DNA from 2 places in the Labrys sedimenti genome. Region 1 is predicted to be linked to the other one. Evidence: predicted binding sites of a transcription regulator. Region 1 holds the regulator's gene; the other holds the start of a gene.

Region 1 (7,567 bases):
ACGAACTGATCCGCGTCTTCGAGAATCTGGTGGAAAACGCCATCAAATATGGCGCGTCCGGCGGCAAGGTCGAGGTTACCCTCGATTCGCTGCCCAAGCCACAGGGCAAAGGCCGCGAGGCGGTGGTGACGGTACGCGACTATGGCCCGGGCATTGAAGCCGAGCATGTGCCGCGTCTGACCGAACGCTTCTACCGAGTGGATGCCGCAAAATCCCGCGAGAAGGGCGGCACCGGCCTCGGGCTCGCCATCGTCAAACACATCGTGGCACGCCACCGCGGCCGCCTGGGCATTGAGAGCGTACCCGGCGAAAGCACGGTTTTCTCGGTTCGGATCGACCAGATCGACTGACGCCGTGAGGTATTTTCAGGAAATGCCGCCTCTTTCGGCGATTTCGCCAAATTTTCGAGTTGATCTCAAAAAACGTCGGGCGCCTGAGCAGGAAAGGTCCGCAATCTCGAATCTTGCATGATGACGAAAGCTGCGGGCATCGTCATAGAATTTCGGCGGATTTTAACAATCCCGTCATCGCTCTTGCGAGGCAGCTGACAAGATTCGATCAAGCCATTGAATTAAAACGGTTTTATTTGTCATAAAACGATAGCCTAACTGTCATAGAACCGTTGCTGCCGGCTTGTTAGGAGTCGCGCCGTAGACAGGGTTGCCGACCGGTAAACGATCGTAGCGCCTGTCCAGAGAACAACGGAGATAGACCGTGAAGCTTTCCTTCCTCGCGCTCGCCGCTTCGGTAGCCCTGTCCAGCACGATCGCCGCGACCGCCGCCTTCGCTGCCGACATCACCGGCGCCGGTGGCACCTTCCCCGCCCCGGTCTACAATGCCTGGGGTAGCGATTTCAAAGCCAAGACCGGCACTGCGCTGAACTATCAGGCAATCGGTTCGGGCGGCGGCCAGACCCAGATCACCAACCGCACCGTCGATTTCGGCGCGTCCGATGCTCCGATGGCCACCGACAAGCTGACCGCTGCCAAGCTGCTGCAGTTCCCGACCGTGATCGGCGCCATCGTGCCGATCGTGAACATCGAGGGTGTGTCCGCCGACCAGCTGACGCTGACCGGCGCGATCATCGCCGACATCTACCAGGGCAAGATCACCAAGTGGAACGATCCGAAGATCGCCGAGCTCAACAAGGATGTGAAGCTCCCCGATCTCGACATCGCCCCGGTCTACCGCGCCGACGGCTCGGGCACGACCTATGTCTTCACGTCCTATCTTTCGGCCGTGAGCCCCGACTGGAAGAGCAATATCGGCGCCGCCACCTCGGTGCAATGGGCGACCGGCTCGGGGGCCAAGGGCAATGACGGTGTCGCCGGCGCCGTGAAGAACACCCAGGGCGCCATCGGCTATGTCGAATATGTCTACGCTGCCAACAACAGCTTGACCACCACGCAGCTGCAGAACAAGGACGGCAAGGTCGTCAAGCCGACCGTTCCCGCGTTCCAGGCCGCGGCCGCCAAGGCCGATTGGAAGGGCGCCAAGGATTTCGCCGTCTCGATGATCGACGTCGGCGGCGAAACCTCCTGGCCGATCGTTTCCACCACTTTCATCCTGCTGCCGAAGGATCCCAAGGACGCCAAGCAGTCGGCCGAAGTCATGAAGTTCTTCGACTGGGCCTACAAGGATGGCGGCGCGACGGCCGAGAAGCTGCACTACATCCCGCTGCCCAAGGAAGTGATCGATACCGTTCGCACCGCCTGGAAGAGCGAAGTGAAGGCTGCCGACGGCAAGGCCGTCTACGAATAAGCTGAAAACCCGGCCCGGCGCAGAACTGCGCCGGGTCATCCTCTTTGATCGAATCACAGGCTGGAATATCGCCATGAGCGCCGTAGCCGACTCCTCGCTGGACGCATCCAACTCGGCCGCAAAGGTCGCGCAGGGTTCTCCCTCGCCCGGGGCCAAGACGGTTCCTGGCGCCAATCTGGATCCCATCTTCAAGGCCGCCCTCTATGGTTGCGGCTCCCTCGTGCTGATCCTGCTCTGCTCGATCGTCGTGCTGCTCTTCTATGGCGGCTGGCCGGCGCTGGCCCATTTCGGGCCGAGCTTCTACTGGTCCACCGCCTGGAACCCCGTCACCGAGAAATTCGGCGCCGGCGTCATGATCTACGGCACGCTGTTCACCGGCATTCTCGCTTTGATCATTGCCTTGCCGATGTCCTTCGGCATCGCTTTCTTCCTCACGGAGATCGCACCCCAGAGCGTGCGGCGGCCGATCGGCATCGCCATCCAGCTCCTGGCGGCCGTGCCCTCGATCATCTTCGGCATGTGGGGGTCCCTGATCGTGGCGCCGATCCTGGCCCAGACGATCTATCCGCCGATCATCTCCATCCTCTCGCACGTGCCGGTGCTCGGCTATCTGTTCAAGGGCCCCACCAACGGCGCCGGCATGCTCACGGCCGGCATCATCCTGGCCCTGATGATCATTCCCTTCATCACCGCGATGTTCGTCGAGATCCTCGAAGCCGTGCCCGCCATGCTGAAGGAATCGGCCTATGGCGTCGGCGCCACCACCTATGAGGTCTTCCGCAACGTCTCGGTGCCCTATGGCCGCACGGCCCTGGTCGGCGCCGTCATGCTCGGCTTCGGCCGCGCTTTGGGCGAGACGATGGCGGTGACCTTCGTGATCGGCAACGCCAACCGAATATCGGCATCGCTGTTCTCCTCGGGCGCGACCATCGCCTCCACCATCGCCAACGAATTCCCGGACGCACCGGCCGGCTCGCTGCGCAGCCAGTCGCTGCTGGAGCTGGGCTTCGTCCTCTTCGTGATTTCCTTCATCGTGCTTGCGATCTCCCGCATGCTCGTGCGCACCAACGCCAAGTAAGGGAGAGCATCATGGCCAATCTCGCCCAAGGCAGCGCCCGTCTCGCCCGCCGCCGCGCCCTCGACTATGCCTACAAGGTCGTCTCCATCAGCTTTGCCGCTATCTCCCTGCTGGCGCTGGCATGGATCCTGTTCACGCTGCTGCGTGAGGGGCTGCCCTCGCTGACCATGGACCTCTTCACCAAGGACATGGCCGATGGCGGCCTGCGCAACGCCATCGTCGGCTCTCTCGTCATGGTGCTGCTCGCCCTCCTGATCGGTGCGCCGATCGGCATCATGGCCGGCACCTTCCTCGCCGAGGCTGGCCGCGGCAGCAAATTCGCCGATGCGGTGCGCTTCATCAACGACATTCTGCTCTCCGCGCCGTCCATCCTGATCGGCCTGTTCGTCTACCAGATGATCGTGGTGGCAACGGGCGGCTTCTCCGGCTGGGCCGGCGTGATCGCCCTCGCCATCATCATCCTGCCGGTGGTCGTGCGCACCACCGAGGACATGCTGGCCCTGGTGCCGACCAGCCTGCGTGAAGCCGCCTTTGCCCTGGGATCGCCGATGTGGAAGGTCATCACCTTCGTAACCTGGCGCTCGGCCCGTACCGGTATCGTCACCGGCATCCTGCTGGCCTTGGCCCGCGCCGCCGGCGAGACGGCACCGCTGCTGCTTACAGCCTTCGGCAATTCCAACTGGTCGCTCAACCTCGGCAACGCATTTGCCAGCTTGCCGGCAGCCATCTACCAGCTCGCGCCCTATCCCGACCCCAAGGCCGTCTCGGTGGCCTGGAGTGGCGCCCTCCTCATCACGGCCGGCGTGTTGGCGCTCAATATCCTGACCCGCTTCGTGCTCGCTCCCAAGAAATGAGTGCTCCCATGTCCGCTACCCCCCAAGCCTCCATCGCGGTTGCCGAACGCCCGATCGCTGATCCAGCCGCCGCCGTGAAGCTCAAGGTCGAGAATCTCGACTTCTATTATGGCGAGAAGCATGCGCTCAAGGGCATCAACCTCGACATGATCGACCGGCAGGTCACTGCCATGATCGGTCCCTCCGGCTGCGGCAAGTCGACCCTGCTGCGCGTGCTCAACCGCATGTACGACCTCTATCCGGGGCAGACCGCCAAGGGCCGCGTGCTGCTCGACGGCCAGAACGTCATCGGCAAGGAAATCGATCCGGCCGTGCTGCGCGCCCGCATCGGCATGGTGTTCCAGAAGCCGACGCCCTTCCCGATGTCGATCTATGACAATATCGCCTTCGGCGTGCGCCTGCATGAGTCCATCTCCAAGGCGGAGATGGACCAGCGCGTCGAGTGGTGCCTCACCAAGGCCGCCTTGTGGAACGAGGTCAAGGACCGCCTGCACGCTTCGGCCCTCGGCATGTCCGGCGGCCAGCAGCAGCGCCTGTGCATCGCCCGCACCATCGCGGTGAAGCCCGAAGTCGTGCTGCTGGACGAGCCGACCTCCGCACTCGATCCGATCTCGACCGCCAAGATCGAGGAACTGATCGACGAATTGAAGCGGGACTTCACCATCGTCATCGTCACGCACAATATGCAGCAGGCGGCGCGCTGCGCGGATGTGACGGCCTTCTTCTATCTGGGCGACCTCATCGAGGTCGGCCAGACCAACAAGATGTTCACCACCCCGAACGACAGCCGTACGCAGGACTACATCACCGGCCGCTTCGGCTGATTCCCGGCCAGCGTCGAATTCATTTGGAGGCGGCATGTCCGACCATATCGTTACATCCTTCGACCAGGAACTGCGCGAACTGCGCAACATGATCGCCGAAATGGGTGGCTACGCCGAGAAGAGCGTGGCCGACAGCGTCGAAGCCCTGCTCAAGCGTGACACCCAGCGCGCCAAAGCGGTGATCGATCTCGATGCCGCGATCGACAAGCTGCAGCGCCAGGTCGAGGACCGGGCCATCCTGATCATCGCCAAGCGCCAGCCGCTGGCCCTCGACCTGCGCGAAATCGTCTCGGCCCTGCGGGTGGCCAATGACCTCGAACGGATCGGCGACCTCGGCAAGAACGTCGCCAAGCGCGTGGTGGCCATCCACAGCCACGCCCAGCCGGCCCAGCTCTTCGGCGGTTTCGATCACATGGCCGACCTGGTGCTCGAGCAGCTCAAGCAGGTGCTCGATGCCTTCGCCCAGCGCAACGTCGAGGAAGCGCTCTCGGTCTGGCGCTCGGACGGCGAGATCGATGCGATGTATACCTCGCTGTTCCGCGAATTGCTGACCTACATGATGGAAGATCCGCGCAATATCGGCTTCTGCACCCATCTGCTGTTCTGCGCCAAGAACATCGAGCGCATCGGCGACCACGCCACCAACATCGCCGAGACGGTGCACTATTTGGTCACCGGTGAATCGCCGGCCGGCGAGCGGCCCAAGGCGGACAACAGCACCGATCTTGTCGATCTTCCTGTGCCGGCTAAATAACAAGGGATAGGCCATGCCTCCCAAGGTTCTGATCGTCGAGGACGAAGAAGCCCTGACTCTGCTGCTGCGCTACAATCTCGAAGCCGAAGGCTATGAGGTCGATAGCGTCGCACGCGGAGACGATGCCGAGATTCGGCTGCGCGAAAGCGTGCCGGACCTCGTCCTGCTCGACTGGATGTTGCCGGGCCTGTCCGGCATCGAATTGTGCCGGCGCATCCGCATGCGGCCGGAAACCGAGCGCCTGCCGGTGATCATGCTCACGGCGCGCGGCGAGGAAACCGAACGCGTGCGTGGCCTTGCCACCGGCGCCGACGACTATGTCGTCAAGCCCTTCTCGGTGCCCGAACTCTCGGCCCGCGTGCGTGCCTTGCTGCGCCGGGCCAAGCCCGATCACGTCGCCTCCCTGCTCAAGGCCGGCGACATCTCGCTCGACCGGGAGACCAAGCGTGTCCATCGCGGCAATCGCGAGATCCGCCTCGGCCCGACCGAGTTCCGCCTGCTCGAATTCCTAATGCAGGCGCCGGGACGGGTGTTCGCGCGCGAGCAGTTGCTCGACAGCGTCTGGGGCCGCGACGTCTATATTGACGAGCGCACGGTCGACGTGCATGTCGGCCGCCTGCGCAAGGCGATGAATCGCACCCGCGAGATCGATCCGATCCGCACCGTGCGTGGCGCCGGCTATTCCTTCGACGAGACCTTCGCCAAGCAATCCTGAGGGCGGTTTGCGGGCATTGCCCGCCCGCTTCCTTTCGCCAAGGCTGCGCGACGTAGTGAGTAATACCAGCACGCTTTGAGTTCGACTCATCAACGTCATTGCGAGCGAAGCGAAGCAATCCAAGAGCCCTGAACTCCAGGCCTGCGAGTTCCTGGATTGCTTCGCTTCGCTCGCAATGACGGGTCGGGGATTGCGCGAGTTGGTGTAAGGGTGAGCATCAGTGTCTGACCAGTTCTCTGGCCACGCAATCACGCCCCCAGATCCGCCAGGCGTCCCTGCAGATAGCGGCGGATGGCCGGGTCGCTCTCCAGGCCGATCGCCCGCGAATAGGCATTGCGGGCCTCTTCCGGCTTCGCCGCCCGCGCCAGCAAGTCGGCACGCGCTGCCCAATAGGGCTGGTAATCGATGATGCGTCCGTCGCCGGCGACCTCGTCGAGCGCGTCCAGACCAGCCTGCGGCCCCGCAAGGCGGCCCAGCGCCACGGCCCGGTTGATGGCGGCCACCGGAGAAGCGGTCAGCAGGACCAGGGCTTCATACAGCGTGACGATCGCGGCCCAGTCCGTCGCCGCGCAGATGCGTCGATGAGCATGGGCCGATTGCAGCGCGGCTTCCAGCTGATAGCGGCCGATCTGGCGGACCTGGCCGGCCCGGGCAAGCAAGGCCTCGGCCTCCTCGATCAGCCCGGCATCCCAGAGCGCGGTATCCTGCTGCTCCAGCGGAATATAATCGCCACCCGGGCCGCGGCGTGCCGCTCGCCGCGCTTCGGCGTGCAGCATCAGCGCCAGCAGTCCCAGCACTTCTGCCTCGCCGGGCAGGAGCGAGGCCAGCAGCCGGCCGAGCCAGATACCTTCCGCCGACAGATTGCGCTCGCGGGCGTGAGCCCCTTCCGGATCGGCCCAGCCCTCGGCATAGACGGCGTAGACGGCCGCCAGCACCGCATCGAGGCGGCCGGGCAGCTCGTCGGGCTCCGGGATGCGGAAGGGAATGCCGGCCTGCTTGATCTTGGCCTTGGCCCGCACCAGCCTCTGGCCCATCGCAGTGGGTGAGACCAGGAAGGCGCTGGCGATCGCGCCGGCATCGAACCCCAATATCACCTGCAGGATCAGGGGCGCACGCACGGAAGCATCGAGAGAGGGATGGGCGCAGGCGAACATCAGGCGCAGGCGCTCGTCGGGCACGGCATGCCGCTCGCCCTGCTCCGAGGCGAGGGCCTCGACATGGCGGATGACCGCGTCCGCCTTTTCGCCGCGCAGCCTGGCGCGGCGGGCCGCATCGATCTGGCGGCGGCGGGCCGCGGTCAGGAGCCAGGCCTCGGGATTGGCGGGCACGCCGCCCGCCGGCCAATGTTCCAAGGCTGCCGCGAAGGCGTCGGCCAGGGCGTCCTCCGCCCCCGCAATGTCGCTCGAGCGTGCCGCAAGAAGTGCGACGAGACGGCCATAGCTGCGTCGCGCCACGACTTCGGCAAGGTCGGCAGCGGGGGCCGAAGACACCGGCTCGGCTCGTTTGCTCAATAGTCCTTCGGGTCCCATATCGGCCGGACCTCGATGGTCCCGATGGCCGCGCTCGGGCAGCGCGCCGCCC
Region 2 (7,567 bases), 880 kb from region 1:
CACAACTCCCGGGCCCGCTGCACCAGGGGCACATAGGCTTCGCCCTCGAAATAGGCGAGGCGCAGGATGCGCGTCAGGCCATGCGAGGAGCCCATCGCATGGCCGATTTCGAATTTCTCGAGGCCGAGTACACGCACGCCCCGCTTGGCGAGCTGATAGCAGGTGGCCGATCCCATGCCGCCGACACCGGCGACGATTACATCAAAGGTCTTGGACATTATGGGAGACAAGTGGAAGGCAAACCGGCCGAGTCTTCAACCCTTCCTGCCGGCCACAAGTTGTTTTCCCGGGAGCGCGGACGTCCTCGTCCGCTCTTGGAAACACCCGGCTTGAGAAGGGAAAGAACGGATGAGGACGTACGCGCTCCCAGAAAAATCGCACAACGCAGCGTGCTTGTCACCACGGGCGCTCTTTACCCGCCGGTCACGCTCATATGCCTGCTGACGGCGGGCTGCCTGGTGCGCCGGTCGATGACGAAGTCATGTCCCTTGGGCTTGCGGGTGATAGCGCGATCGATGGCGGCGTTGAGGAGATCGTTGGCCTCGGAAGCACGCAGGGGCGCGCGCAGGTCGGCGGCATCTTCCTGACCCAGGCACATATAGAGCGTGCCGGTACAGGTGACACGCACCCGGTTGCAGCTCTCGCAGAAATTATGGGTCATCGGCGTGATGAAGCCGAGGCGGCCGCCGGTCTCGCGAACGCGCACATATCGGGCCGGGCCTCCCGTATTATAGGGAATGTCATCCAGCGTGTAGGTGTCGAGCAGCTGGGCGCGCAGCACCGAAAGCGGCAGATATTGGTCAACCCGATGCCCGGTGACGTCGCCCATCGGCATCACTTCGATGAAGGTGAGATCCATGCCGCGGCCATGGGCCCATTCGATCAAGCCGACCGCTTCGTCCTCGGTCATGCCCTTGATCGCGACGGCATTGATCTTCACCGCAAGGCCCGCTGCCTGGGCCTTGTCGATGCCATCCATGACCTTGGCGAAATCGCCCCAGCGGGTGATCGCCTTGAAGGCGGCCGGATCCAGCGTATCGAGCGAGACGTTGATGCGCTTGACGCCGCAATCCTTGAGTTCGGCGGCGTAGCGGGCAAGTTGCGAGCCGTTGGTGGTCACGGTGAGCTCATCGAGCCGGCCACTGTCGAGATGGCGCGAGATCGAGCGGAACAGAGTCATGATATCGCGCCGCACCAGCGGCTCGCCGCCGGTGAAGCGCAGCTTGCGAACACCCTTGGCGATGAAGGCGCTGCACAGCCTGTCGAGCTCCTCGAGGGTGAGCAGGTCCTTCTTGGGCAAGAAGGTCATGTCCTCGGACATGCAATAGACGCAGCGAAAGTCGCAGCGGTCCGTTACGGAAACACGCAGGTAATTGATCGCGCGCCCGAAAGGGTCGATCATTGGCGGCATGTCCGCCATGGCATGATCATCCAGCACGTTCATACTCCCGGAAGCAAGGCGCTCTTGAATGAAAGCCTCCCGCTCCAACTCCCTGTTTCGATGCGTCTTGCGACGGTTGGCAAGGCACCGGATCGAAAGACGCTTTAGGGGCATGTCCCCTTTGGTATTCTTCTAAGCCGACGACGGCACAAACACCAATGATAGTCTAGGCAAACTGCCATTATGTCGCAGAGTCCGAGCCGAATGCTCAAACAGCTTCGGTTTGGGTTTGCGACTTGCGCAGCATCCGCCTTCTCCTTATGTGGCGATCAGAACAGAAAAGGGAAGATGCCGTGAGCGGAGACGTCGCGAAGGCCTGGCCGACCGAATTGCGCCTGTCCAAGGACAAGAAGACCCTGACCGTGAGTTTCGACGACGGCCAGTCCCATATGTTCAGCGCCGAGATGCTGCGCGTGATGTCGCCGAGTGCCGAGGTGCAGGGCCACAGTGCCGCCGAGCGCAAGACGGTGGGCGGCAAGATCAATGTGGCCATCCTGGCCCTCGATCCGGTCGGCAACTATGCCGTGCGCATTTCCTTCGACGACATGCACAATACCGGCCTGTTTACCTGGACCTATCTTGCGGAATTGGGCCGGGAGAAGGAGAGCCGCTGGGCCTCCTATCTCGCCGACCTCAAGGAGAAGGGCCTGTCGCGCGAAAGGCCGGGGCAGCGCTGAGGCAGCCCCTGCTACCTGCTCAGGTGGGATCTTCGCGGTGGAGGTCGTGGATCGCCATGCCGCCCTCGGCATCCACGGGAGGCAGCAGCCATTGGCGATGGCGCAGCGTGCGCTGCGTGTCCTCCAGCCCCATGTCCCAATGCTCGCGCATCGAGGTGCCGGAGAATTCATAGTCCTTGGCGTGGCCCTCGTAGTTCTTGTGCTGGTAGATCAGGTGCACGATGTTGACGAGGCCGAGCCTGGCGTGGTTGTCGATGAGGGCCTGTTCGTCCCGCGTCAGCAAATCCTTGGGCACGCGCTTCAGTGCATCGATCAGATGGGTCTTGATGCTGTGGATACGCCGGAAATTGTCGGTGTTCTGGCGCGTACGGCTCGAATACATGATGTCCTTGTGGCGCGAGAGCACGTCCGGCATGCTGCGGGGCAGGGTGCCGCGGGCGCTGAAGAGATCGACCTGGAACACCAGCGAGCTGCGCTCCTCCTCCTGGTCGAGTAGATATTGCAGCGGCGTGTTGGAGACGATGCCGCCGTCCCAGTAATATTCGCCCTCGATGCGAATGGCGGGAAAGGCTGGCGGCAGGGCGCCCGAGGCCATGATGTGCTCGGGGCCGATGCGGACCTCGTCCGTGTCGAAATAGACGAAATTGCCGGTGCGCACATTGACGGCGCCGACGCTCAGGCGCTTGCGGCCATCGTTGAGGATGTCGAAGTCGACAACCTCTTCCAGCGTCCGCTTCAGGTCCGAGGTGTCGTAGAAGCTGGTGGCCCCTTCAGCTCCCGGAAGCTCCAGCCAGGGATTGGGCAGGCGTGGCTTGAAGAAGCCGGGCTGGCCCTGTGACATGGTGATCCAGGAACTGGTGCGGTTGCGGATGTCGCGAAACAGATCGCCCTCCGGCGTATAGGCCCAGATCTTGCGGCCGGAGATCGTCTGCCAGAACTGCTCGAGCCGCTGTAGCCGGTGGCGCGGTTCGTTGCCGGCAATGATCGAGGCGTTGATGGCGCCGATGGACACACCCGAGAGCCAATTCGGTTCGCAGCCGGCATTGGCCAGCGCCTCGTAGACGCCGGCCTGGTAGGCACCAAGCGCGCCGCCGCCCTGGAACACCAGGGCGATGCGATCATATTGTGCCGAGATCTCCTCGATGGTGGCGCGCGCGGCCTTGTCTCTATTGCGTTCGAGCACGGTGGAAACTCCGGTCAGGTAGGCTGGGTCAGCGGGCGGCGAGATAGTCGTGCACCACCTCGCCGAGCCCGAGCGTGAGGTCGGCGACGAAATGCACGGCCGAGACGACCTCCAGCACCGGCAGGCGGCTGACATCGGCCATGACATGGGCGTGCAGCTCCAGCGCGGCCGGGGCCGTCCAGGCTTCCTTGAGCGTCACGTCGGTGAGGTAATAGCGCACGAGTTCGCAGATCCGCGGCGACCCGTCGACATGCGGGATGATCTTGATGAGGAAGTTGGGCGCGCCGAGCGAGTCCAGCACGGCCTGCCGGTCGGCGAGGCGGTGCTTATAGCCCATGGTCCCGGTCGCGCAGAGCACGCTGCCGTAATGAAGCGTGCCGACGATGACTTCGCCCTCATGCACGATCTTGGGTGTCGCCAGCTTTTTGGGAAAGCCCCACAATTCGCGGCCACCGGCGATGGGGGCATCGTCGTCCAGATACATCGAATGGACATAGGCGCCGTGCTGACCCTTGAACCGCACAGGAATGACCTGTCCGGTCTCGGTATAGTCGCCGAAGCCGGTCGAGTCGGGCATGCGGATGAATTCGTATTTCACCAGCGGCTCGTCGATCTCGAGCGGGGCGGGCACCACAGCTTCCAACGCCTCGCGCGTCGTGCGGTAGGTGATGATGATGTATTCGCGGTCGAAGAAACGGTAGGGGCCGGGCGGGAAGGAGGGATTGGTCAGCGGCATCGCATAGGCGCGCTTGACGACTTCGGCTTGATCCACGGGATGTCCTTCATGAAAAGCGGGGAGGATCTCGGCCTATGTTGCATGGCAGCATGACAGGTCCATGTCCGCTGGAGCAAAGCGCGTTCATGCCTGAACGCCTGTTCGCTCCCACTCATCGTCCCCCCGAGCGTCTTTGCGATTCTGGGTGATCCCGTCTCGTTGCAAGGCGCTCTGGGAGCCGAGGGCCGGTGTAATAAAGGCGACATCTGGCCATGCCAGCTTCCGGGCCGGCGGTCCTGTCCGCCGCACCTTCCCACCTCCTGCCTGACGAGATGAACATGGCCCAACTCTCCTCCCGCAATGCCCTGGTCACCGGCTCGACCAGCGGCATCGGCCTCGCCGTTGCCCGAGCCCTGGCGGCCGAAGGGGCCAACGTCACCATCAACGGTTTCGGCGACGCCGATGCCATCGAGCGCGAGCGGGTCGGAATCGAAAAGGATTTTGGCGTGAAGTGCCGCTACAGCGGCGCGAACATGATGGTTGGGGCCGAAATCACCGCCATGATCCACGAGGCCGAGGAGGCTTTCGGCAGCCTCGACATCCTGGTCAACAATGCGGGCATCCAGCATGTCGCCCCGATCGACGAGTTTCCCGACGACAAGTGGGAAGCGATCACCCGCATCAACCTGATCGCCTCCTTCTATGCCATCAAGGCAGCGATTCCGGGCATGAAGCAGCGCAAATGGGGCCGCATCATCAATACGTCATCGGCCCATGCTCTCGTGGCTTCGCCGTTCAAATCCGCCTATGTCGCCGCCAAGCATGGCGTTACCGGCCTGATCAAGACGGTGGCCCTCGAGGTCGCCGAGCACGGCATCACCGCCAATGCCATCGCCCCCGGCTACGTCTGGACGCCGCTGGTGGAAAAGCAGATTCCCGATACGATGAAGGCACGTGGGCTGACCGAGGAACAGGTCAAGCATGACGTCCTGCTCGCCGCACAGCCGACCAAGGAATTCGTCACGGTCGACGAAATCGCGGCCGTCGCGCTTTTCCTGTGCAGCGATGCCGCCAGGCAAATTACCGGCACCACCCTGCCGGTCGACGGGGGCTGGACGGCGCAGTAGCCCAGGGTCATCCCGGACGCGATGCGGCACGTAGTGACGCTTCGCAGAGCCGGGACCGCAGGAGGAGAGAGACGCTCTATTCGGAGCACGGTCCCGCGTCTGCGACGCAGCATTACATGCTACATCGCGCGCGGGATGACGACGATCGTCAGCCGCGGATGATCACCACCCTGGTGCCGACCTTCACCCGCTCGTAGAGGTCGGTGACGTCGTCATTGGTCATGCGGATGCAGCCCGACGACACGGCCTGGCCGATGGTCTGCGGCTCGTTCGAGCCGTGGATGCGGTAGAGCGAGGATCCCAGATACATCGCCCGGGCGCCCAGCGGGTTCTGGATGCCGCCGGCCATGTAGGCGGGCAGGTCCGGCCGGCGCTTGCGCATCTGCGGCGGCGGCGTCCAGCCAGGCCATTCGGCCTTGCGCGAGATGCGGTGCACGCCGCCCCATTCGAAGCCCTTGCGGCCGACGCCGACGCCGTAGCGCATGGCCGTGCCGTCTTCGAGAACAAGATAGAGCCGCCGTTCCGGCGAATTGACCACGATGGTGCCGGGCTTCTCGCGGCCGCTATAGCTCACCACCTCGCGCGGGATCGGCGAGACGGCGGCGACGGCGCCTGCATTGGCAGGTTCGCGCGGGCTGCCGAACAATTTCTCGAAGATACTGGCTGCGTTGGCCGAGCTTGAGGCGATGCTCAAGCTCGACACCAAGACCAAGCCTGTCAAAAGACGACGCATGATGAAGCCCCGAATGGTTTGATCGAAATTCTTCGATCTCACTTGAATGAACAGAGCCCCGATCTTCGGATTCTTCAACTGGTGGACGACTGTCAACCGCTAGTCTTCACGCAAAAATCAAGGCCTGTGTCCTCTCAACAACACTTGGCCGAAACATGCTGTGCGTATCGGCACAAGATCTCTCAAGCATTGGTGCCGCCATCGATGGTATAGGCGCCACCCGTGGCATATTGCGCCTCCGGACTTGCCAGCCAGGCGACCAGGCCAGCGATCTGCCCGGGCTCGCCATATCTGGGGATCGCCATCGCGGCCCGTGCCTGGTCGGCGCGTTCGGTGGTGGCGGGGTTCATGTCGGTATCTGTCGGGCCGGGATGAACGATGTTGACGGTGATGCCGCGCGGGCCGAGGTCCCGGGCCATGGCTTGGCTGAGGCCGGTCAGGGCCGCCTTGCTCATGACATAGAGACCGATGCCGGCGCGCCCGACGCGGCCGACCAGGTTGGAGCCGATGGAGATGATGCGCCCGCCTTCTGCCATATGAGTGGCGGCGGCCTGGGAGGCGACGAAGGCACCGCGCAGATTGGCGGCTATGATGTGGTCGAAATCTTCGAGGGTGACTTGTTCCACGGTGCCGCCGGTGAAAATGCCGGCATTGTTGACCAGGATGTCGAGGCGGCCGAACGCGGTGGCTGCCTGGTCAACGGCGCTACGGACGGCGCCGGCGTCGGCGCTGTCGGCCTTGATCGCCAGCGCACGCTGGCCCGTGGCCCGGATCTGCTCGGCCACGGCCTCGGCACTCTCGGCCCGGCTTGCATAGGTGATCGCGACATCGGCGCCCGCCTCCGCCAACTGCAGGGCGATGGCGGCGCCGATCCCGCGGCTTCCTCCAGTCACGATGGCTGCCTTGCCCGACAGGGTCTTGATCATGAGGATCTCCTTGGTAAGATGTTCGCCTTACCTAGCAGATCGCATAGGTACGATGCAAGGCTTACCTTGGAGGTTGCTCATGGCCGATCGCGAAGGCCATCCCGAGCCGGAAGAAATGCAGTTCGGCAAATTGCTGGCGGCGCTGGCCGATCCGCTGCGCCGCCGCGTGATCGCCGAACTGGTCCAGGCACCCGACGGCACGGCGCGGCACTGCGCCTCCTTCGGCTTCGAGGTCAGCAAGGCGACGCTGACTCATCATTTCCGCGTGCTGCGCGAGGCGGGCCTGATCTGGCATTTCGATCGCGGCAACAGCCGGGCTGCCAGCTTGCGCCGCCAGGACATCGAGACGCGCTTTCCTGGCTTGCTGGCTCTGGTTGCGGCAGAGGAAGCTTTGGCCAGATCTTGACGTAGACTGGCAGTCGCGCCAGTTCCCTGCAGCGGCAGGCATGGCCTATCAGGATCGCATCCAAGCAAGAGGAGACGATCATGAGCCTGGTCAGCGCCATCCCAGCGGCCCCATCCCACCTTGCCATCGCCCATTTTGAGCGCCGGCTGTCGGTCGAGACCGATTGTTCGGACGTGGCCCAGGCGCTTGCCTCCGGAGAGCAGGATTTCGTACTGCTGCATGTCGTCGGTTCGTCGGAGACCTTCCGCCGCCGGCATGTTCCGGGTGCCCTTCATCTGCCGCATCGCGAAATCGATGCCGGGCGCATGGCGCAGTGGCCTGACGATACCCTTTTCGTGGTCTATTGCGCCGGCCCGCAC

The links. The regulator PhoB, encoded in region 1, activates phosphate uptake and scavenging genes when phosphate is short. The targets are predictions, from matches to a motif close to TGTCATNNANCTGTCAT.
Region 2: a site for PhoB is predicted at 4,266-4,282, ahead of U1R88_RS10665 (acetoacetate decarboxylase). Genes of this name have one in related genera too.

The regions. Positions count from the first base shown of each region.
Region 1 covers NZ_JAXOUF010000002.1:26,741-34,307, reverse strand. The annotation lists gene U1R88_RS06555 (ATP-binding protein) at 1-350, shown strand, start outside; gene pstS (phosphate ABC transporter substrate-binding protein PstS) at 715-1,761, shown strand; gene pstC (phosphate ABC transporter permease subunit PstC) at 1,835-2,839, shown strand; gene pstA (phosphate ABC transporter permease PstA) at 2,851-3,693, shown strand; gene pstB (phosphate ABC transporter ATP-binding protein PstB) at 3,702-4,517, shown strand; gene phoU (phosphate signaling complex protein PhoU) at 4,552-5,271, shown strand; gene phoB (phosphate regulon transcriptional regulator PhoB) at 5,285-5,986, shown strand; gene U1R88_RS06520 (RNA polymerase sigma factor) at 6,235-7,476, opposite strand; gene U1R88_RS06515 (YciI family protein) at 7,494-7,567, opposite strand, start outside.
Region 2 covers NZ_JAXOUF010000002.1:911,130-918,696, forward strand. The annotation lists gene solA (N-methyl-L-tryptophan oxidase) at 1-218, opposite strand, end outside; gene moaA (GTP 3',8-cyclase MoaA) at 413-1,420, opposite strand; gene U1R88_RS10655 (gamma-butyrobetaine hydroxylase family protein) at 1,735-2,118, shown strand; gene U1R88_RS10660 (patatin-like phospholipase family protein) at 2,138-3,301, opposite strand; gene U1R88_RS10665 (acetoacetate decarboxylase) at 3,330-4,073, opposite strand; gene U1R88_RS10670 (3-hydroxybutyrate dehydrogenase) at 4,355-5,143, shown strand; gene U1R88_RS10675 (L,D-transpeptidase) at 5,292-5,876, opposite strand; gene U1R88_RS10680 (3-oxoacyl-ACP reductase family protein) at 6,059-6,802, opposite strand; gene U1R88_RS10685 (ArsR/SmtB family transcription factor) at 6,882-7,208, shown strand; gene U1R88_RS10690 (rhodanese-like domain-containing protein) at 7,289-7,567, shown strand, end outside.